2 linked regions of the Siphonobacter curvatus genome follow. The protein of the gene in region 1 interacts with the protein of each later gene in a pairwise test. Links are inferred from orthologs where the notes say so. Each region holds a gene or a part of one and is shown on either strand. Other genes may lie near its edges. The genes, in order: rho and nusG.

What was found.
Region 2: the proteins of rho (region 1) and nusG interact in binary tests that used the Escherichia coli proteins (3 or more experiments, as listed by UniProt). The link is inferred for Siphonobacter curvatus from one-to-one orthologs.

The regions. Positions count from the first base shown.
Region 1 is NZ_PTRA01000001.1:1,820,236-1,832,253, forward strand. The notes cover bases 7,567-10,539. They hold rho (transcription termination factor Rho), read left to right. Parts: upstream 7,567-8,106; coding sequence 8,107-9,972; downstream 9,973-10,539. Other genes in these bases: C5O19_RS07505 (mechanosensitive ion channel family protein), read left to right, coding at 7,567-7,881; C5O19_RS07515 (OmpA family protein), read left to right, coding at 10,267-10,539. Also shown: C5O19_RS07475 (hypothetical protein), read right to left, coding at 1-294; C5O19_RS07480 (AGE family epimerase/isomerase), read right to left, coding at 532-1,719; C5O19_RS07485 (molybdopterin molybdotransferase MoeA), read right to left, coding at 1,935-3,125; C5O19_RS07490 (S9 family peptidase), read left to right, coding at 3,325-5,538; cyclic pyranopterin monophosphate synthase MoaC, read left to right, coding at 5,623-6,093; C5O19_RS07500 (NTP transferase domain-containing protein), read left to right, coding at 6,103-6,708; more of C5O19_RS07505, read left to right, coding at 6,733-7,566; more of C5O19_RS07515, read left to right, coding at 10,540-11,277; C5O19_RS07520 (helix-hairpin-helix domain-containing protein), read left to right, coding at 11,326-11,865; C5O19_RS07525 (hypothetical protein), read left to right, coding at 11,893-12,018. UniProt on the Escherichia coli protein: Facilitates transcription termination by a mechanism that involves Rho binding to the nascent RNA, activation of Rho's RNA-dependent ATPase activity, and release of the mRNA from the DNA template.
Region 2 is NZ_PTRA01000007.1:43,609-55,388, forward strand. Bases 1-2,735 are described here. They hold nusG (transcription termination/antitermination protein NusG), read right to left. Parts: upstream 1,781-2,735; coding sequence 1,220-1,780; downstream 1-1,219. Other genes in these bases: rplA (50S ribosomal protein L1), read right to left, coding at 1-561; rplK (50S ribosomal protein L11), read right to left, coding at 631-1,074; secE (preprotein translocase subunit SecE), read right to left, coding at 1,879-2,073; tuf (elongation factor Tu), read right to left, coding at 2,397-2,735. Outside these bases: more of tuf, read right to left, coding at 2,736-3,581; C5O19_RS23025 (outer membrane beta-barrel protein), read right to left, coding at 4,435-5,415; C5O19_RS23030 (hypothetical protein), read right to left, coding at 5,469-6,248; C5O19_RS23035 (RNA polymerase sigma factor), read right to left, coding at 6,253-6,819; C5O19_RS23040 (hypothetical protein), read right to left, coding at 6,984-7,253; C5O19_RS23045 (DUF420 domain-containing protein), read right to left, coding at 7,268-7,819; C5O19_RS23050 (SCO family protein), read right to left, coding at 7,816-8,532; C5O19_RS23055 (cytochrome C oxidase subunit IV family protein), read right to left, coding at 8,589-8,921; C5O19_RS23060 (cytochrome c oxidase subunit 3), read right to left, coding at 8,934-9,695; C5O19_RS23065 (cytochrome c oxidase subunit 3), read right to left, coding at 9,770-10,363; cyoE (heme o synthase), read right to left, coding at 10,401-11,291; C5O19_RS23075 (COX15/CtaA family protein), read right to left, coding at 11,284-11,780. UniProt on the Escherichia coli protein: Part of the processive rRNA transcription and antitermination complex (rrnTAC). The complex forms an RNA-chaperone ring around the RNA exit tunnel of RNA polymerase (RNAP).

The sequences.
Region 1 (12,018 bases):
GGAAACGCGTTGGTAAATGTACATGAACATATCGTCGCTACGGTTGTACGCCGAAAGCATAAAACCCGATTTGGTAGTGTCCAGGGGAGCCGGTAATTTCCGGGAACCCGACCGCATTTGAATGGAACTGGTGTCAGTTTGCGTGGAGTATTCGGCAAAACCCGCCTTCCATTCCTGGCCGACGCCCTTCGTAAAATCCGTCGACATTAATAAAAAAGGAGTTGAACTCTCTTTGCTGCAACTCATGATTCCGGCGGCCAAGAACCACACGCATAGCCATTTCGTCAGTTTCATGGAATAGTCGTTAGTTAAAATAAATACGTAATCTCGCACTGATGCAGTGGCAGACGGTAAGGTCTGAAAAAGCTTTCTACGTTTGATGACCCGGTTTTAAAAGGCCGGGTTGGAAAAGGACTGAAAATATCGGGAGCAGAAAAGAAGGGCAAGTTTATTATTAAAAGGTAAATGGCTGTAAGTCAGAGTTATTTAACAACGAATGGAGTTTTTGATTTTTTTTAAAAACTTCATTTGTTACTTGGGCTGGATCCGATGCATAATTTCGTAACACGCCCGACTGTTGTGATAGGGGCACTTCCAGGCGTTGATTTTATCGGCTTTCAACGAAGGATGATGAGCGGCATCGGTTTTCTCGTACCATTCGCCGTTTTTCGTATCGAGTAAGTACGTTTTGATGAACTCCCAGCTTTTGCGGGCTTTTTCGAGAAAATGTTGCTTGCCCGACAACTGATAAGCGTTGTAATAACCCACCAGTTGCTCGCTCAGTACCCACCAGCTCCGGTCTTCGTTTCTATGCCCGGTTTCAGGATTGTATTCGTAGGTGAGGGCTCCGTCGGGGTTGAGACCTTCCAGCGTTACCGTCGCCATTTTTAAACTCAACTCTTTCGTCTTGGCCAGTAAGGCTTTGTCGTTCAGTACTTCAGCGGTTTCGTAGAGTAGCCAGGAAGCTTCAATATCATGCCCGTAGGATACTTCCGAAGAGCGTACCTGCCAGTCTTCCGTAAAGAACAATCGCATGTGGTACGTTGTAGGGTCGATGATGTGCTGCATGAAATCATGTTCTAGCATCGAACGGACGTGTTTTTGTACACTCGCATCGGGCCAGATCCGATACAGATTCGTGAAGGGCTCGATCAGATGCAAATGCGTATTCATGGACTTGCGGAGTTCGCCTTTACTTAAAATGTACTCGTCCGTATTGGACCAATCCTGATGGAACGCCTCAATGAATCCACCGTTTTTAGGATCGTACGCCCGCTCAACCAGCGTACGAAATAATTGCTGAGCGGCTGTTAAGGCCTCGACCTGTTTCGTAGCCCGGTAGTACTCACTCAGACCGTACAAGGCGAAACCCTGTCCGTACAGCTGCTTGGTAGTGACACGCGGCGTACCGTCGGCTTGGACCGACCAGTAAACCCCGCCGTGTTTCGCGTCCATAAAGTATTGCTGAATATACGCGAAGGCCCGATCGGCCAAAGTACGATAAGCTGGATTTTTGGTAACCCGGTACGCATTCGAAAAAGACCAGAGAATCCGGGCGTTGAGTACAATGCTTTTATCCGCCGCCGGATCGGGTCGATTCTGAGCATCCACCCGCCCGTAAAAGCCGCCCCGGGGATCGACGTCGTGCGTTTCCCAATACTGAAAGATTCGCCGAAACTCTTGTTGAACTTCCTGAAGCATAGCGGGTAGCGTGAACATAGGTTTAGCGATTTTGAAACAGTACTTTCTTTCTCGGGTCAAGCAGAGGAATAGCAGAACGGTTCAGGTATCGGCGGGAATAGTTTATCTTTCCCAGATCTGACGTATAGTGTTAATTGTTCAGGAAAATAGGCCTGCCAACGTGTTCCTGCTTCAATGAAATCGGGACGTAGTAGCGGAGCGGAATACGAATCGAATCAATTCAAGCGGAGGTTTTACCGAAACGCCAGATACGGGAATACTTCATTCGCCTGAAACTCCGAGCGATCGGCGGGTAGTTCCAGAAACCCCGTACAATCCAGCAAATTCGCGAAATCGCCGGAACCGGAGCCTTTGAGCGGTTGGGCCATGAGTCGGCCATCTTCAGCAAAACTAGCGGCTACGGGTACGAAGTACGTGAGATTAGGTTTAAATACGAGATTTTCCGCCAGTACGGCTTTGGCAGGAACTGCTGATTCGTGGACGAGATAGGGGCGAACGTACCGTAAAAAGCAAACAAACGTCGATACGGGATTCCCGGGCAGGGCAAAGACTACATGCTGCGTACCCCGCGTGCCAAACCACAGCGGTTTTCCCGGTCGCTGGGCTACCTGATGAAAATGCTTTTGTACGCCCAGTTTTTCCAGCGTAGCGGGGATGAAATCTTTTTTACCCGCCGACACACCCCCCGTTAGAATCAGGATCTCAAAACGATTCATAATATCCTGAATGTTCGTCTCCAGGGATTCTGGAAGGTCGGGTAGGTGAAACAATTGGCTCGAAAACCCGATTTGTTGCAAAGCCGCCGCCAGCTGGTAACCGCTTGACCGGCGAATCTGGTGGGGCAGGGGCGTCTGGTTGACTTCCACTAATTCATCTCCCGTCGAAATCAGAGCCACTTTGGGGCGTTTTTCAACCAGTACCTGCGTTTTTCCCACGGAAGCCAGGATTCCGATTTCGGATGATCCCAGGCGTGTACCCGTCGGAATGAGCACTTCACCCGTTATACGGTCACTGCCTTGGATGTGAATATTCTGTCCGGGCGTAACCAGATTTTGCAGGGCCGCGAAGCGTTTATCTCCGTAATTAGAAAAAACAAGATCTTCGTAACGAACCACCGTATTGGTTCCTTCGGGCAATACCGCCCCGGTCATCACTTCGATAGCCGAAGCCCGGGAGATGAGGTGTTTGGCCGCCTCGCCCGCGTATTGCGTGGCTTCAATCCGGAATAAACCCTCCTGAATGGGAGCTTCCAGATATAAAGCAATACCATCCATAGTTACCCGGTCAAAAGGCGGGAAATCACGGTCGGCCGTAATGGCTTCTGCCAGCACGCGTCCGCCGGCTTCGTGGAGCCAGACCGATTCAGTACCCCAGTGAATCGTCTGGGAAAAAACAGTAGTAAAAGCTTCGTGTACGGAAAGCATAAGAGCAGCAGCGAACAAATGAAACTCAAAGATGGGAGAGGATGTCTATTCAATCAATGCTTCGGTCGGCGAATGCTTTGTAAATATTAATTTTCTTGGTTCTCTTTGTGGAATTGTGATCGTCGGAAAACCGCTCTGACCCCAGCTGATAAGGATAACGTTGAGAACCGGTTCCAGTCACACATGCAAAACCAAGTTTATGAGAAAACAGTCCTTCCTAATCCCCCTGATCATTTTACTGGTTTCGGTGGTATCGCTGGCTCAGCCCAGTACCGAGCCGTATGGCCCCCAGGCCCTGACCATCCTGGATGCCCGCAAGTTTCACTGGTCGCCCGATGGAAATGCGTACTGGCAGTTTCAAAGTGGCGAGCTCGTACAGGTTGACGTAAAAACGGGTACGAAAACGACGCTTATTAAAAAAGAGCAGCTCATTCCGCAGGGTGCTACGCAGCCCATTCGCGTACTGGCGTTTGATTACCTGCCTACCCTCAAAAAAGCCGTTCTCTATACCAATGCCAAACGCGTGTGGCGGTACCCGACCCGGGGTGATTATTACGTGCTGGATCTGGCCAGTAATTCCCTGAAAAAACTCGGAGCATCACGGCCTGAAAGCTCGCTGATGTTTGCCAAGCTTTCGCCCAATGGTACGCAGGCGGCCTACGTTTCCGGTCATAACCTGTACGTAGAAGACCTGAGTACGGGAACGGCCAAAGCCCTCACTACGGATGGTACGGATCGTTTGATTAATGGTACCTTCGATTGGGTGTACGAAGAAGAACTCGACTGCCGCGATGGCTTTCGCTGGTCGCCCGATGGCAAGTACATCGCGTTCTGGACGGTGGATGCCCGCAAGATCCGGAACTTCCTGATGATCAACAATACAGATTCAACGTACTCCTTTAACGTCCCCGTTGAATACCCGAAAGCAGGCGAGAAACCGTCTCCAACGTTTGTGAAAACGGTAGAAGTAGCTACGGGAAAAATTACACCAATTCAGATTCCCGGTGAGCCGGATAACAACCTGCTGCCCCGTATGGAATGGATTCCGGGAAGTCAGGAACTGCTCATTCAGCAATTGAACCGTCGTCAACAGGTTAGTACGCTCTACGTAGCCAATGGAACCACGGGAACGGCGAAGGCCATCAACACCGAAAAGGACGACGCCTGGGTAGACGTTCGTAGTAACTGGGCCGAAAGCGAAGTGACCAACTGGTACTGGCTGGCGGGTAACAAAGAATTCCTGTACCTGAGCGAAAAAGGTGGCTGGCGTCAATTGTACCGCGTTACAAAAGAGGGCAAGGAAACGCTCGTTTCAGCAGAACCATACGACATTATTAAAATCTATACGGTGGATGAGAAAAACGGTTGGGTATACTTTTCTGCTTCCCCCACCAACGCCACGCAGCAGTATCTGTACCGCCTGAAGCTCAATGGTAAAGGAAAAGCTGAACGCCTGACCCCGGCCACGTATGCGGGCACGAATGACTACGAAATTTCTCCCAACGGTTTGTGGGCTCAGCACGATTTCTCCTCGGCTAATACGCAGCCGACGCAGAGCTTCATCAGTCTGCCTTCGCACAAAGCCGCGGATGGCAAAAGTCTGCCGGAATTAAAACCCGGCCGGATGAAAGTCGAATTCTTCCAGGTAAAAACCTCCGAAGGAACCGTAATGGACGGCTGGATGGTGAAACCGACCAATTTTGATTCGACCAAACGGTATCCAGTGGTGTTTTATGTCTACGGCGAACCCGCTTCGGCCACGGTAACCGATCAGTTTGGCGTGGGTTACAACCGTCTGTTTCAGGGTAGTATGGCCGACAAAGGATACATCTACATTTCACTGGATAACCGGGGTACGCCCGCTCCGAAGGGTCGGGAGTGGCGGAAAGCCATTTACCGGAACAATGGCATTATCAACGCCAAAGATCAGGCCCTGGCTACGCAGGAAGTCATCAAATGGCCCTTTGTCGATAAAGACCGGATTGCCATCTGGGGATGGAGTGGGGGTGGGATGTCTACCCTGAACGCCTTGATGCAGTACCCGGACGTATATCAGACCGGTATCGCCATTGCGGCCATTTCGAACCTGCATTTGTACGATAACATTTACGAGGAACGCTACATGGGTATTCCGGCAGAAGCCGAGGCCGACTATCTGAAAGGTTCACCGATCAGTCACGTGAAAAATCTGAAGGGTAATCTGCTGTATATTCACGGTACGGGCGATGACAACGTTCATTACCAGAATGCGGAAGTATTGATCAACGAACTGATCAAAGCGGGTAAATTGTTCAGTCTGATGATTTATCCGAACCGGACGCACAGTATTTCCGAAGGTCAGGGAACGTCTCAACACTTGTCTAAAACCTATACGGACTTTTTGCTGAAAAACTGCCCTCCGGGTGCCCGATAATCCGTAAAAAAAGTACATTTGAACGCGTATCAGGGGAACAACTCCCGGATACGCGTTTTTTATTGACTTTTGAAAACACACCTTATGAGCTTCACTCATCTTGACGAACAGGCCAATCCAACCATGGTAGACGTGGGCGATAAAGCCGTAACGCGGCGTACGGCTACGGCCCGTAGTGTGGTGCGTCTGCCCGAGGCCGTACTGGCGGCCTTGCAGGATGGCGACATTCGTACCAAGAAAGGTCCCGTTTTCCATACGGCCATTATTGCCGGAACGATGGGGGCCAAGAAAACGTCAGAGCTGATTCCGTTCTGTCATCCACTGGGGCTCGATTCCTGTAAATTTCAGATCGAAGTCATTGAAGATCGGGTGCAGATTGACTGTACCTGTGCCCTGGAAGCGAAAACGGGCGTAGAAATGGAAGCACTCACCGGAGCCACCATTGCTGCTCTGACGGTGTATGACATGTGTAAGGCTCTGTCCCATGAGATCGTCATTGAGGAAACCCGTTTGCTGAAAAAAACCGGCGGCAAATCCGATTTTCAGGGAAAATAATACGCACCTATGGCTTTACTTCCCGATACCGAGGTGACGCCACCGCTCTGGGGACTGGTACTGGGCGGCGGACAAAGTACTCGTATGGGTACGGATAAAGCCTGGCTTCCGTACGGGAACCAGCCGCAATGGAAACGAGCTTATGAACTTCTGCAACGGTACTGCGAATGCGTATACGTATCCGTAAATCCGGAGCAGCAACGGCCAGCCGTTGAAAATTGTCAGATCGATTCGTACCAGCAAGGGCCCATGGGCGGATTACTTACGGCATTCGGAACCAATTCCTCCGTGGCCTGGTTGGTCTTAGCAGTGGATATGCCACTCGTTCAGCACGTTACACTGGAATCGTTAGTGCAAAATCGTAACTCCGCAAGTCTGGCAACCGCTTTTGCCGGGGCTGATGCGTTACCGGAACCCCTGGTAACGATTTACGAACCCAGGAGTTTTTCGCTGATTCGCTTATTATTTGAAAAAAATCATTTAAGCTTGCGGAAATTTTTAACAACTTCCGACGTTACACTTCTGTGTCCCCCGCAGCCCTCAGAGTTAATTAGCGTTGATACCCCCGAAGCCTACCGGTATTGGAAAGAGCAACTGGCGTCTTCGTCGTGCTAAGGCTTACAATCCCGTTCAGTTCGAATGGAACCGTTTCAGGAATTTTTAAATAAAGTACTTCCAGGTAATCACTGGTTCAATTTTTTTGGTTTTATTGGTACTCTGCTAGTCGGTACCTTACTGCGTCGCCCCATTGGACGTTTACTCAGCCAGGTACTTTTTGCCGTCGTTCGCAAAGTCTCCCGGGAAAACGAAGTAAGTGTACAGGAGTTTGTCGCACTATTACGCCGTCCGCTGGAATACGTTTTTTTACTGGTCATGGTGTATTTTGCTTTCGACCTGATCCGTATTCCCATCCACTGGGGTTTAGCTCACAAAACCGAGTTTGGCATTCGACTCATCCTTTACCGGATTTATAAAAGTTTGCTTATCCTGGCTCTGACGTGGGCTGTGATTCGTTTCGTTAAGTTTCTGGCTGTCGTATTCAAACGAAGGGCCGAACGGACCGAAACCAGAGTAGACGATCAGTTAGTACCTTTTCTGAAGGACATTCTGATTGTACTGGTGGTGGTAATTTCCGGATTAATCATCACAGGCAAGATTTTTAATATTGATGTTGCGACGCTGATTGCAGGGTTGGGTATTGGAGGTATCGCGGTCGCTCTGGCTGCCCGCGAAACGCTCGAAAACCTGATCGCTTCCTTTACCATCTTTGCCGATGGATCCTTTGTCGTTGGCGATTCCATTCAGATTAGCCAGACGATGGGCGACGTCGAAAAAATCGGGTTTCGCAGTACACGTATACGCACGGTAGACGGAAGTATGATGACTGTTCCCAATCGTTTGATTGTCTCTCAAATGTTGGAAAACCAGAGTCAGCGGGAGTTCAGACGAGCGAAATACACCATTCGTCTGGATTTAAAAACGTCTGCGGTGGCTTTAAAGCAAGTGATTGATCAGATTCAGGACGCTATTGATGCCCATGAATTTACCAAAAACAAGCCCGGAAGCGTTCGTTTCGATACCTTCGGCGATCAATCATTTGACGTGTTGATCATTTATCATGTAGAAACCAGTGATTTCCGGACCTTTAATCGCGTGAAGGAAGAGCTGAATTTTAAAATTATGCAGATTGTCGAAGCAAATGATGTTCGCTTTGCCAGCCCAATCAGCACTGTAAATCTTAAAAATGATTTTCAAACCCAGTCCGTCAGTGATAATTCGCTGTCCTAAAAAAGTTTACATAGAGATATTGACAAATTGCTGAAGAACATTTTACCTTTGCAATTCATTCACCCCAGCGACGCATCCCAGAAGCCGGAACCATCCTCTTCCCCGACAGTAGTAGCTTTTACCCTCCTGTGAATGAATTCGAAAGAACCCAACGCATTTATCAATTTCGCCTGACTATCCTGTTTCATTCTATTCCGGCACGGCCGTGATTGATACGTATTTTTCATGTATACATCAGAAGAGCTGAGTTTGCGGCTGCTGTCCGAATTGAGAGCAATCGCAAGGGAGTTGAGTATATCCAATCCAACCCAACTGTCCAAATCCGAACTCATTACCAAAATTTTAGAGCGGCAAACTTCCCAAGAGAAGCCCGCTAGTCCTACCCCTATGCCAGCAGCATCCGATAAACCACGGGCTCGTCGTACACGAAAAACGGCCCAAGAGCCCGCTGCACCTTCCGCTCCCGAAGCGGAATCTATAAGTTCAGAAGTACCAGAGGAAGTTCAAGAAAGCCCCGCTGCATTGATTCCTGCATCTCAACCCGAGCCTGCTCCGGTTGAAGTACTACCTACTACGACGGCCCAAACGGAATCCGAAAATCGCCACAAACGCACCCGTATTCGTCGGGGTGGTGTTTCCGAGGAGCTACCTGATACTATACCCACATCGGTTATGCCGGTGACAGAAGAGCAGGAGCAGGCATTTGAGCCCGTAGATGAAATGGAAATCCCCGCTGAATTGGCAAATGATTTCTCATTGGATGAAGCGTATCAGTCCACGATGGAAGTGATGCCTTCGGAAAGCGAATCGGCACCGGCAGCCAATCCGGTAAGCCCTGAATCAAACCGTCCCACTACTCGTGAGCCCCGTGAAGGTCGTACCGACGAAAGTGGTCAGCCTTTGCAGCCCAACCCGCGTTCGCAGCAATTGCAGCAGCAGGTGAAGCGAAACTATAACCAGCATATCCGGGAGTTTGATGGCCTGATTGAAAACGAAGGCGTACTCGAAATCATGTCCGATGGTGGATACGGCTTCCTGCGGTCGGCGGATTACAACTACCTGGCTTCCCCCGATGATATTTACGTGTCTCCTTCCCAAATCAAGCTGTTCGGCTTGAAAACGGGGGATACCGTACGCGGAGCCATTCGCCCGCCGAAAGAAGGAGAAAAATACTTTGCTTTGTTACGGGTTGAATCCGTAAATGGAAAAACAACGGAAGAAATTCGGGATCGGATTCCATTCGAATACCTGACGCCGCTGTTCCCGACGGAAAAACTGAACCTGTTTACTTCGGGCCGCGAAAATTCTACCCGTATTCTCGATTTGTTCGCTCCGATTGGAAAAGGACAACGGGGGATGATCGTTGCTCAGCCTAAAACGGGTAAAACGGTATTATTGAAAGAAATTGCCAACGCCATTGCCCGTAACCACCCGGAAGTGTTCCTAATAATTCTGCTGATTGACGAACGTCCCGAGGAGGTAACTGATATGCAGCGTAGTGTGAAAGCGGAAGTGATTTCTTCCACCTTCGACGAACAGGCGGACCGTCACGTGAAAGTATCCAGCATGGTCCTGGAAAAAGCCAAGCGGATGGTAGAATGCGGTCACGATGTCGTGATTCTGCTAGATTCCATTACGCGTCTGGCCCGTGCGTATAACACCGTGGTACCCTCTTCCGGTAAGATTCTCTCGGGTGGGGTAGATGCCAACGCCTTACACAAACCCAAACGCTTCTTCGGAGCAGCCCGTAACGTGGAAAACGGTGGTTCGCTGACGATCATCGCTACGGCCCTGATCGAAACCGGAAGCCGGATGGACGAAGTAATCTTTGAAGAATTCAAAGGTACGGGTAACATGGAACTCCAGCTGGATCGGAAACTGTCCAACCGCCGGATGTTCCCTGCCATTGACGTGCCGGCTTCGGGTACACGTCGCGAAGATCTGCTCATGGATCCCGAAACGCTTAAGCGTGTTTGGATTTTGCGGAAGTATATGTCCGACATGAACTCGGTGGAATCGATGGAGTTCCTGCTCGAAAAAATGAGAGGTACCCGTTCGAACGAAGAGTTCCTGTTGTCAATGAATCGCTAAGATTTGACCTTACGATAAGTGTATAAAAAAAGCCTCGCCTACGGGTGAGGCTTTTTTTATAACTTTTTCCGTTAAATACGGTTGCTTTTTAAGTGATCCTGCCAAACACTTGTGTAAAGTGGGGCAAGATTGGAATCGAAAGTAAATTTGCATTTATCATTCAATTCTTGTTGCTTTCGATTAGGCTTCTGTCTTTTTTCGCTGCTCCGAATCGTGAATGACTCCCACATCCTGAAGCTTAGTCTAAGAAAACAAGTTTATGTTTATCGGTACATTTATTAGCTAACCTTCTGTATGTCAATCGCCAAAACCCTGACATGGCTGGTACTCATCGGCTGGATAGCCGGAGGGACTTACTGGCACGTCTGTCAGATTAAACAATTGTGTGATGGAAACCCCAAACCTCTTACGAAAACGGAATCTTCGGAAGCCTTTATCAGTCCTGCCCTGGATATTCAGGATGGCTCTCATTTTCACGTTACTTCCGAGAACAACCTGAGTTTTGGCCGGTCAAACGGACGAGTCGTGACCGGAGCCGTCGAGCCCCAACTACAGGCTCTGGCCGGTTATCTGAAACAAAACCCCAAGAAGATTCTAACCGTTACCGGATTTTATTCCTCCATTGAGGAAAATAATACGTCTTTCCCGACCCTGGGACAGGCCCGGGCCGATGCCATCCGTCAGTATTTTGTGAAGGCTGGCGTCCCGCAGCCACAGGTGCGAATCGATGCCAAACAGTTGGATCTGGCCTTTAGTCCGGCCGATTCCATTTACGGAGCTGGGTTTGCCTTTGCAGGTGCCACTGAACTCCCGAATACGGTTGCTGAAACCAGCTTAGCCGAGCCCGCAGTATCTGAACCCGCTACACCTGAATCACCTGAACCTGCCCCCGTCTTACGAGCACCAAAAGGACAAACCGAAGAAGAACTAGCGGCTGCCGCTACGTATGAAGGGATTTTCAAACCCATGGATTTATATTTCCCGCTTAGTAGTAACCAATTTATTCGGACAAAAGACAACGATAAATTTTTTGAGGAAGCGAAGAAATACCTGAAACAGCATCCAGATAAACGCCTGACACTGATTGGTCATACCGACAGCGAAGGGCCCGACGATCATAACCTGCGTTTATCGAAAAGTAGGGCGGAAGCGGTAAAGAAACAATTCATCCGGAAAGGCATAAAAAGCGAACAGCTGGTAACCGATGGAAAAGGCGAAACGCAACCCATTGCCGATAACGCCCTGCCTGCGGGCAGAAAAGCCAACCGTCGGGTTACGATCGTTGTTCAGGAACAAAAAATGTAAGCACTAGCCATTTTGGCAGGTTGACTTATCCTTCAAATCACTGCAATTATGTATGAACATTTTAATCCCTTACAACTGGAAAGTGCGTGGCTTCAACACCTACTTTTTCTGCTGGGGGCGGGTATCCTGGGGTACCTGATTGGATTTCTGAAAAGTAAGAATACACTCCATCATCTCGAAGCGGAAATTCGCCAGATTGAGTTTGACCTGGATCAGTGTCATAAAGGTCTGTACGTACCCAAGCCGCCGGTTCGAACCGCCGGTCCGCTGCCCGAACCCATTGTGGCTCCACCCGCGGAAGAAGCCATACAGCCGCTCGCTGCCGTACCGCACGAAGAAGATGACCTCAAAAAAATTGAAGGAATTGGCCCGAAAATTGAAAAGCTTCTGCACGAAGCCGGCATCAAAACATTTGCTCAGCTAGCCGTAGCCGAACCCTCGCACGTCATGTCTATTCTGCGGGCGGCGGGTTCCCGGTTTCAGATTCAGGATCCCAATACCTGGCCCCGTCAGGCTCGCCTGGCTCAGGAAGGCAAGTGGGATGAACTTCGGGCCTGGCAACAGGAATTGCAAAAAGGAAAAGAATAAACAGAGCTTCATCCTTCGACATCAACTATGCTACTTGTACAATCGTTAAGTCAGAATATTCCCATTGCCGTGCTCGAAGCGGTCACGTTTATGAGTTTGGCGGCCGGTTTAGGCTGGTTACTGGGCCGCCGGGCTTTACACGGTAAGATCGAC
Region 2 (11,780 bases), on another replicon or contig:
CTCAGCCAACTTATTCGCATCAAAAGATACTTTACCAATCGAAGTATGGATGATACCTGTTTTATCTACTTTGAAGTCGATTTTACCGGCTTTCACCTCGCGAACGGCGTTACCTACTTCCAGCGTAACGGTACCAGATTTAGGGTTAGGCATCAAACCACGGGGACCGAGGATTTTACCTAAACGACCGATTTTAGCCATTACCGTAGGCATCGTGATGATTACATCGATGTCCGTCCAACCACCCATGATCTTTTCGATATACTCGTCCAGACCTACGTAGTCAGCACCGGCAGCCTTCGCTTCTTCCACTTTGTCGGGAGTACAAAGAACCAGTACCCGAACGTCTTTACCCGTTCCGTGGGGAAGGGCAACTACGCCACGTACCATTTGATCCGCTTTACGGGGATCTACACCTAAACGAACATCAATGTCAATTGAAGCATCGAATTTGGTGTAAGAAATCTCTTTCAAAATCGCCGCAGCTTTCTCCAGTTCATATGCCTGAGCCTGGTCGAATTTTGAACGAGCTTCTTTTTGCTTTTTAGTTAACTTTGCCATGTTTATGGACTATTTTGGGGTGGTGACGAGCTTTCCTACAAGTAGGTCTGCTCTCCCCCGTTGGGAAAATTATTCTTGCCAGGGGGCAGTACCTGAAACCGTGATCCCCATACTGCGAGCCGTTCCAGCAACCATTTTCATAGCAGCTTCGATCGTAAAGCAGTTCAAATCGGGCATTTTCGTTTCAGCAATCGTTTTCACCTGATCCCAGCTTACTGAGCCCACTTTCTTCAAGTTAGGCTGAGCAGAACCCAGTTTCACTTTAGAAGCTTCGAGCAGCAGGTTAGCAGCAGGAGGCGTTTTGATTACGAAATCAAACGACTTATCTGAATAGTAGGTAATCAGTACAGGCAATACCTGACCCATTTTATCTTGGGTACGAGCATTGAACTGCTTGCAGAATTCCATGATGTTCAGACCTTTGGAACCCAGTGCCGGCCCAATTGGGGGCGATGGGTTAGCCTGTCCACCTTTCACTTGCAATTTGACGTATCCGGTGATTTGCTTAGCCATTGTTTGGATAAAATTTTGGGCTGTATCCAGCCCACGTTGCATCTATCGAAAGAAGCAGAAACGAAACTTGGGCAACTCTTTGGAAGCTTGAACTGCCATCTACCCCGGTGGCTCACAACACCCTGGGATAAGCTATGTGTTCGTCTTAGCTTTCTTTTTCTACTTGAGCGTAACTTAACTCGACGGGGGTATTACGGCCGAAGATTTTAACCGTTACGTGAAGTTTCTTCTTATCGTCGAAGATCTCTTCAATGGTTCCTGTAAAGCCGCTGAAAGGACCATCCATTACTTTAACCGATTCGCCTTTCAGGAAGGAGACCGATGAAGCAGAAGTCTCTTCGACGACCTCATCCACCTGGCCTAGCATTCGCTTTACTTCAGAAGCTCGCAGGGGAACAGGAATTTTGGAATTCTTGTCTTTATCATTACTACCCAGAAACCCAATTACACCGGGCATACTGGTAATCAAGTGCATTACTTCTCCGTTGGACAAGTCCGCTGAAATCATGATATAACCGGGGAAAAATGCTTTTTCACGGATGCGTTTTTTGCCATTCCGCATTTCCACAATTTTCTCCGACGGAATCAGAATTTGCGGTACAGAGTCTTGTAATTCTTGTCTGGCTACTTCATTCTCCAGATAAGACTTTACTTTTTTCTCCTGACCGGAAACGGCCCGCAAAACATACCAATTCACGTTACTCATATTCTTCTCAGTTTTCAGTTTCCAATTCTCAGTTTTCAGTAAACGCTGCTTGGATGTACCAACTGTAAACTGACCACTGCCAACTGTAAACGCGTTACTTACTTGGAGAGGCTATAGAAAAGATCCAGCAAATTCTGGAAACCGGCATCCATCAGTCCTACTACGATCGCGAAGATCAATGAAGCAATCAGTACTAACCAGGAGCTTGATTGGAGATCTTTGAACGGAGGCCAGGTGATATGCTGCGTCACTTCGTCCCAGGAAGCTTTAAACAAAGACGTTACCTTTTCCATGTGTTTAGTTTAAAGTTTTCAGGTTTAAAGTTTAAAGTCTGACGAAAAGTGTTTCATCAAGGGGTACTTTAAACTTTAAACCTGAAACTTAGTTGCACGGGCACCAGGATTCGAACCCAGACCGAAGGTTTTGGAGACCTCTGTACTACCCTTATACTATGCCCGTGTGTGCATGTACTCTTATTTTGGGACTGCAAAAATAGAGTTTTGTTTTGAGTTCGTCAACTATCTGGGCAATTATTTTCCAGTAAACTGAAAACTTTTTCTCTATAAATAAAGAAAGCGTCCCGAAACGAGACGCTTTCTTTACGAGTATACTAAAATTACAGGATTTCAGTAACCTGACCAGCACCTACGGTACGGCCACCTTCGCGAATTGCGAAACGCAGACCTTTATCCATAGCAATGGGGTTAATCAGGGTTACGTCAATCGTGATGTTATCACCAGGCATAACCATTTCTACGTTCTCAGGTAACATGATCTCGCCCGTTACGTCCGTGGTACGGAAGTAGAACTGAGGACGGTATTTGTTAAAGAACGGCGTGTGACGACCACCTTCTTCTTTAGAGAGGATATACACCTCAGCTTTGAAGTGGTTGTGAGGCTTCACTGAACCAGGCTTACAGATAACCATACCACGACGGATATCGGTTTTCTCAACACCACGGAGCAAAAGACCTACGTTGTCACCAGCTTCTCCACGGTCAAGGATTTTGCGGAACATTTCCACACCCGTTACCGTAGATTTCAGGTTTTCTGCACCCATACCCAGGATCTCAACAGGATCACCAGAGTTGATTACACCCGTTTCGATACGACCGGTAGCTACCGTTCCACGACCCGTGATTGAGAATACGTCCTCAACCGGCATCAAGAAAGGCTTGTCCGTTTCACGAGCAGGCGTTGGGATCCAGCTATCTACAGCGTCCATCAGTTGTTCGATGGTAGCAACCCATTTGGGTTCGCCATTCAAACCACCCAGAGCAGAACCTTGGATTACAGGAATGTTATCACCGTCGAATTGGTAGAAGCTCAACAGATCACGGATTTCCATTTCAACGAGTTCCAACAATTCTGGATCGTCTACCATGTCAACCTTGTTCATGAATACTACCAGCTGGGGTACACCAACCTGACGAGCGAGCAGGATGTGCTCACGAGTCTGGGGCATCGGACCATCCGTAGCAGCTACTACGATGATAGCACCGTCCATTTGAGCAGCACCCGTTACCATGTTCTTCACATAATCCGCGTGACCAGGGCAGTCAACGTGAGCATAGTGACGATTTTCAGTTTGGTATTCTACGTGTGCCGTATTGATCGTGATACCACGTTCACGTTCTTCAGGAGCGTTGTCAATTTGGGAGAAGTCTCTCTTCTCGGCCAGACCTTTCTCAGAAAGAACTTTAGTGATCGCAGCAGTCAAAGTCGTCTTACCGTGGTCAACGTGACCAATTGTACCAATGTTGACGTGCGGTTTCGAGCGGTCAAAAGTCTCCTTTGCCATTTTTTAAGAGAATTATCGGTTTCGCGATTGGGTTTAATATTGATGAAAGTGTACTTGCGAAATGAGTCACTTGCACCTTTCCTTACGAAAAAAGTCCCTCTCTATGCGGAGAGGGATTTCGCAATGCCTGATCTTTCAACCTAAACTACGGAAAGAAAGTTTCAGAGCCTTTGAGGGGATTTGAACCCCTGACCTCTTCCTTACCAAGGAAGTGCTCTACCCCTGAGCTACAAAGGCAATAATCTTTACTTACGTTTGAGATCTACTGTGTAAGTAGCAAATCTCCGTTGTAATGGGTAAATCTTACGAGCGTAACTGAAACTTTACACAAAAATTCTTCCCGAATGGAAAGAATTTTAAAAACTAAACGCTCAAATGTTTGAGCGGGCGACGAGGCTCGAACCCGCGACCTGCAGCTTGGAAGGCTGCCGCTCTACCAACTGAGCTACGCCCGCATACGACTAAACTAAAATAAGAACCCGACCCAACGGGTTCTTATCAATTGTGGGGCGAGATGGATTCGAACCACCGTAAGCATACGCTAGCAGATTTACAGTCTGCCCCATTTGGCCACTCTGGTATCGCCCCAAATGGTAATTCTTTAATCTTGTATCAGAGAACTTTTTCCCGTTACCTTCCGGTTTGGAGTTGCAAAAGTACAGTGATCTTTCGCCCATGTCAATACCCTACTTAAAAAAAATTCTTGTCGGTTTCCTTTTCTACTCCCCCATTAGTCGCTAATGCTTTCATTGTCAAACCTTTCAGCTTTTATGCTTTGTTGAAAAAAATTTCTGTTTTATAAAAAAGGAGTAGCCGATTCCTCCGCTACTCCTTTTTAACTCTTCCGTTAAGCCTAGTTCAGGCGAACGCCGAAACTAACGGCTTGTACTTTGGGACCACGAGCTTCCTGATATAGTTCATTCAGATCATATTGAAAAAACAGATCAACAGAGTTACGGAAACCAATTTCCGCCATCAGGCCGTACCGGAAATCATTCAGCCAGTAACCAGCGTGATTATGATCCTTCTTATTATTCTGCGTCTTGGTTTTCGTGTAACTATCCAGTCGGTAGCCCACGTATCCTCCAGCCCCAATGTGCGAAATCACGCCTTTTCGTATAGCAATGGTTGGCATAACGGGCACGGTCACGTAACATACCGTCAACTTGCTCTTTTTCAATGGTTCCGTAGCTTCGGTGAACTCAATGCGTTCCGCTCCTTTTCGAGCTACGTTGTTACCTTCAAACATGAAATTATACCAAGTGAATTCAAACCCTAATCGCATGCGTAAGGCAACGTCCTCTCCCCTAATCAGCGTAGGATTTCGGTAAAATCCGAGCGAGAAAAACCGCGATCCCAGGGGCCGTAAATCGTAGTCCTGAGCATTGTAGTTGAGGTCTTCTTTTTTACCGTACGCGTTTAATCCAAAGGATATTACGAAATTATCCTGATCGTTCTGCCACCACGGACGCGTACGTTTTACGCGTTTGATCTGATAAGTCGTATCTCCGTTGGCTTCAATGGTAATCTGGCGGTCTTGAATAGTAATGGTACCGCGGCCTCTCTTGCGGTATTTGTCCCCATCAACTTCGCCTAAAATTACTCGCGTTGTACCCTCTTGAGAAGTAGAGTCAATCTTTCCCCCTACATCCTTCAGTAATCGATTTACATCGTAGTTAAGGAGCTTTTTCAACTCCTCTTTATTTTCTCCGTAGATGATAATGCGGGACTTGTCTCCCATCACCACAATAATCGAATCCCGAACAATATCACTGGCTGAAGCCATGCCCAGCGTTCCTAGAAAGGCCAGCAAAACGGTAACGATGCGTTTCATAAGATATTTCTAACGATTTAACTTCCAGATGTCCGATCAGTATGAAAGGTTGCTTAATTCTTTTTAAAAAGATTGTCTTCGGTTCGGGCCATAATCGTTTTTCCGTCTAGACCCACTTCTTTCCATTCGCCTTCCTGAATGTGCTTAATGCCTTTAGCCAGGCGAGAGAAGAACTTACCCTTCGAACGTTTACCGAGGGCTTCGTCTCGGGCTACACCCGAGGCCGCTTCGTCGGTTTCCGTTACTTTGACTATAAACACTTTTTGCTCAGCTACTTCCTGGGTTTTCGTAGCCGCCTGAGCGACCATTTCTACCGGTGCACTGGGGGCGACGGATACGGAAGGTTTGGTATCTAATGTTTGCGGTGTAGGGCTCGTCACGGGTGTGGCAGCTACCAGCTGTTCTTGGGCCGGTATGGCCTGCGGCCTTGGCTCTAGGGCTTTCGCTCGCGGTTCTTTCTTTTTTGTGGCAGCCAGCTCTACCTGCGGTGCCCTTTCAGGAGTTATTTCAACGGGATTGGGAGTAACTACAGGTTCTGCTTCTTGCGGAGGAGTAGTGATAGGCCTTACTACTTGAGGCTTTTCTACTGCTAACTCTGGCCCCATAGCTGTCGTAGCGGGTTGAATCATCCACCAACCCGCTAGTAGCAGTACGGCTACGGAAGCTGCTGCCGAGTACTTAGCCCACAAAGGCAATCCTTTCCGCTGCGTATGGCTATTATTCAGCCGTGACTCCAGCTTATTCCAGGCCTCAGATCGGGGGGCTTGCTCGTGGTCCTTTAATTTTCGGGCGAACAAGTGGTCAATCGGATGATTTTCTTTCGGTTCTTTCATACGATTAATAATTTATTGACAACCGGGCATCGGTTTCGGTAATGAGCCGTTGTAACAACGCTCTAGCCCGGTGTAATTGCGATTTGGACGTACTCTCGGTTATTTGCAAGGTACGAGCAATTTCTTCATGGCTGTACCCATCAATGGCGTATAAGTTAAATACCGTTCGGTATCCCGTAGGCAGCTGATCAATCAGTTTAAGCAGGTCCGCTACTTCCAGAGACGTCTCAGGAAGCTGCGGATCGGGTTCATACAGGATTTCATCATAACTCGTTTGCCAGCCCAGCTGTTTTTTCGAACGCAATGCCATCAAACATTCATTGACTACAATTCGACGAATCCAACCTTCAAAACTTCCTTCCAGCTTAAATTGACTGATGCGTTCAAACACTTTCACAAACCCTTCCACCATGCATTCTTCCGCTTCATACTCATCTTTGAAATATCTTCGGCAAACGGCTAGCATCCGGGCCGAGTACTTTTCGTACACCCGTCGCTGCGCTTTAGGGTCAGCCTTCTGACAGGCCTTTACCAGTTGCTCTTCCGTTTGAAATAAAGATAAAATTTTCACAAGACGGGATAAGGGTAGTTTTACTGTTTAGTAGATGCAGAGCCCTTTGCAAAGGTTGCAAGCCCTTTTAAAATTTATTGTAAGAAGGTGAAAAAATAAAAACCTCCTAGTCAAAAACTAGGAGGCTACTTATCGGCAATAAATCAATCACTACAACTTAACTACTACTGACTAATCCCTTTCATGCGTTGCCAGAGTGCCATTTTCTGAGCGTATTCCTTTCGGCTACTACGGTACCAGAAGTAAGCAATCAAAGCCACAATCAAATAAGGCATTACTAATAAATACAAGATCCCGGTATTCAAACCTGAACCATTTAGGTAATGACCGTCACTATACGTACTTTCTACAGAAGCCCGGCACATGGCACATTGGGCGAAGGTAAGGGTACAAGAAAGTAGTACCAGTACTCCAGAAGCCAGCAAACGTTTCATTCGTCTCGAAAACTTTATTGGTAATACGGACTAATCATCAAATAAGCAATCACGCCCGTTACAGATACGTACAGCCATACGGGATACGTCACTTTCACAATTCGCTTGTGCCGGGGAATCTGATTACTCCACGCATAATACACCGCCAGCAGCACAAAAGGTACCACCACAATGGATAATACAATATGGCTAACTAGAATGACATAATAAAAAGTTCGCACGCCCACCCCTACTCCACCAAAAGCAGTAGATTCATTGGTGAGATGGTATAAAACGTACGAGACCAGAAATAACGAACCCAGCACGAAAGCCGTTTGCATGGCGCGGCGGTGAGCTGCGACATTGCCCCGTTTAATCATGATATAACCGATGATCAACAGCACAGCCGTAGCCGTATTGATTAAGGCGTTTAAATGCGGCAGGAGTTTGGTCCATTCGCCCATCTGTACCTTCGGCACACGCGGATTAAGTAGCACCGCTACGGCCAGGGGAATAACCACCGATAAAATGCGAATGAGTCGCAGGTAGCTCTTTTGCTTTTCCTGCGGTATGGTTAATGGACTCATTTGGATTCTCGTTTTTTATAAATATCCAGCAGTACTCTAACTTCAAGAATTAAGCGATCAATTTCTTCCTTATCCTCACCATCGTAATAGCCCCGTATGACGCCTTCTTTGTCCACTAGTACTAGTTTGCTATCATGCGTAAAAGCGTCCGCCGTTTGGGCATGATCATCCTGTACCGCTAGTTTATAGCCTTTGATAGCCAACTGATAAATTTGAGCTTTATCACCCGTTAGAAAAACCCATTTCCCTGGTTCAGCGTCGTAGCGTTTTCCGTACGCACGAAGCACCGAGGGCGTATCATGCGTAGGATCAATGGAATGAGAAACGATCAATACATCTGGATTATTGAGGAATATATCCTGAATCCGGTTCAATTGCGTAGACATCTTCGGACAAATCGTTGGACAACGACTAAAGAAGAAATCGGCTACGACAATTTTTCCTTTCAGTAAATCACCAGTGACCCAGGTACTATCCTGATTCAGTAAATTGAATGCTGGAATCGTATGATAAAGCGTATCCTGTTCAGGTTCCCACCAGGCTCGATTCGGGCCATTTTTTTTGATGATTACCTGATTCGTTAAGGTATCCCGTAGTGGAAAATACCGGGGTAGCGAATAATGATTGACGCCACCGAAACGAATCCACAAAAAGAATAAAACCGGAATCACTAACATCAAGATTAGGATTCCGGCTTTTTTAATATTCCACATAGCTATTGCTCCTCATGAAGCGAATGTACGCTTCTGATTCGTTCTAGACCGAACGCTTAGTAAGAAGAGATGAAACCACCTTCCATCAGCAGAGCCAGTACTAACCACGCGATGAAAACGAGCGGAACAATAATGGTCCAGAATAAACTCTTGGTTTCACCCGACAAGTGCATGAATTCACCCATGATGTATGCTGCCTTTACAATGGTCATACCCACGAAGATGGATACTTTCAGCAAGTGCATATGGTGAGGTAACGAAAACGCTACGACGAATTCCAGAACAGTAATGATCAATAGAATCCAGAAGGTACGCCAAATCTTCTTGGTTTGCGGTTTGGCTACCATCTTACCGTTCTTCTCTACATATTCAGTGTATTCCGATGCCATATTTCTTTTCGATTATACCAGGTAAAAAAATGTAAATACAAAGACCCAGACCAGATCCACAAAGTGCCAGTACAGACCGACTTTTTCAACCATCTCGTAGTGTCCGCGACGTTCGTAAAGACCCATACAAACGTTAAAGAAAACGATAATGTTTAGAATAACGCCGGACGTTACGTGCGTACCATGGAAACCCGTAATAAAGAAGAAGAAATCAGCAAAGGGCTGCGGACCGTACTGGTTCACGTGCAGGTTCGCTCCGAATACTTCTTTCGTTACCTGTACGCCGTTAATGACATCCGTTAAAATGGTCGGCTTATCCGTACCCGTGATGAAGTGACCCCATTCCCAAGCTTGTGAGCCCAAGAAAGTGATACCACCCAGGATCGTCCACAACATCCATTTTTCAACATCAGCTTTATCTTTCCGGTGACCAGCTTCCACTGCTAATACCATCGTTACTGAACTGAAGATCAAAATGAAGGTCATTAAGCCTACGAAAACCAGGGGTAACTGATAACCGTGGAAAAAAGGAACCGCTTCAAATACGCGTTCTGGAATCGGCCAGTACTGATTCGAAAAAACGAAATTTTCCACATCCCCGTCGTATGCTGGGTGGGCGTAACGCACCAGTCCATATGCAATTAACAGGCCAGAGAAAGAAAAGGCATCTGATAAGAGGAACAACCACATCATCAGTTTACCATAGCTGGCTTTCATCGGTTCGGCACCGCCCAGCCATAGTTGTTTCGGTTCAGCAGCAGCGTGTGTTGCCATGTACGCTAATTCAGTTTACAGTTAATAATTTCGTTTTTCGCTCCGTTGAGAGGCGTAATATCGTGGCTTTTTTACTAGCGGAAATTCAGCAAAAAGATGAAAAGGTACAGCCATAAAGCATCTAAAAAGTGCCAATACATCGCTGCCATTTCAATACGGTCTCTTTTCTTGGCGTGGATTTGCATTCGCCAGGCTGCCACAAAAGCAAAGATTAAAACAATCAGACCACTAATGATGTGCAGGCCGTGAATGAAAATCAATACGTCAAAAAAAGAAACGGCTGGATTGCCAACCAGGAATAATTTCTGATGAACTAACTCGTAGAAACCTTCTACTTGCAGATACAGAAACACCAAGCCGAGTGCAAAAGTAATCGAAATCGCTGTTTTGAGTTGGCCAAATTGGTCTTTTTTTGCAGCTCGTACCGATAAATGCATAAAAAGACTGCTGACCAGCAGAACGCCAGTACTATACCAGAAAATCATTGGTATTTCAAACTCAAGCCAGTTGCCTTCTGCCCGACGTACCAAATACGCACTCGTCCAGCCCGCAAAGGACATGGTGATGGCGGCTATGGTCAGCCAGAGCATGAATTTTTTAGGATGGAACGAAAAGGTGGGTTTGGCTTCTTCCATCAAACTTGGAGCAGATGTTATTTCAGTATTCATGACGATGTAAATGCTGCGATTACGTTAAAAAGCTACGTTAAGCTTTATCCAATAAAAACACGATTTGGAGAATCGGCAGATAGGTAATGGAAACAAAAAACAAGCGGCGAGCGGCGGCATCACTAATTTCTCGCTTTAAGTAAAAGGCATGGCCCAAGAAAAGAAGTCCACCCAGCGTAGCGATGATGGCTGAAGCGATGCCCGTAATTCCTAACTCATAAGGAATCCAGCCTAGGGGTACGAGAAACAAGGTATAGCCAATGATAGCCCGGGCCGTTTTCGCTCCTTTGTCTCCTTTGTAGGGTAATAACTGAATTCCCGCCTGTTTGTAATCTTCATCGATCATCCAGGCTAGTGCCCAGAAATGCGGAAACTGCCAGAAAAACTGGATGGCAAACAGTACACCTGGTTCCCAACCAAATTGATTCGTAGCGGCTACCCAGCCAATCATCGGAGGTAAAGCTCCGGGAATGGCTCCTACGAATACAGCAATCGGTCCAGAACGCTTTAAGGGCGTATAGACAAACCCGTATAAGATGACCGAAAGAATAGCTACAATAGCTGAGCGAAAATTGAAGAAATGGACGAATAGAAAAAGACTGAACACAATCAGCAACAAACAATAGATCGTGGCCTCACGTACCGTCAATCGTCCCGAAGGTAGAGGCCGATTACGCGTACGTTTCATCAACGCATCGCTGTCTTTCTCGTAAATCTGATTGATGATGTTCGAAGCGGCTGTAATGAAGAATCCGGCGATTGTAATGAGGATTAGTTTCGCCCAGTCTACTTCTTTAACCGCCAAATAATAACCGAAGGCTCCGGACAAAGCAACAAAGCTACTCAGGCGATGCTTGAGTAATTCAACATATGCTTTCGCTTTTTCCTGCCAGGTAAGTTCTAATACACTCGTTTTTACTTCAGACATTGCTCGTTCCTAAGGCCGCTGAATACGAATCAGTCGATGCCGCTTTAATGGTACCGAACACACGTTCGGCATTCAGTAGTAAATAAGCTACAAATTGTACGCCCAGCATAACCAATGCCAGTGTAAGGTGTACGGGCTGTAAGTAAGCAGGAATGGAGAAGTACGCCATTCCTATACCCGTCAGAATTTCAACAACCACTAAAGCCAACATTGCTTTAGCGTAGGATTTCAGTAAGCCGTCCTGACGGGTAGACTGCCACAGGGCTTTGATAAACCAACCATGGACGAAAAGAACAAGTAGTGAAAAAGACCGGTGTACGTAAAACCAAAGCCCGGATTGACTAGCCTGTTCGATCCATTGGCTACGATTCTCGTAACCAATGCGGAAGATAACTTCATCAATCGCTTCACGTACCTGGGTACCCATCAAGACCTGAACTACCGACAAAGCAATAGCCCAAGCCAATACTCGATTCAGTAAGGGTTTGT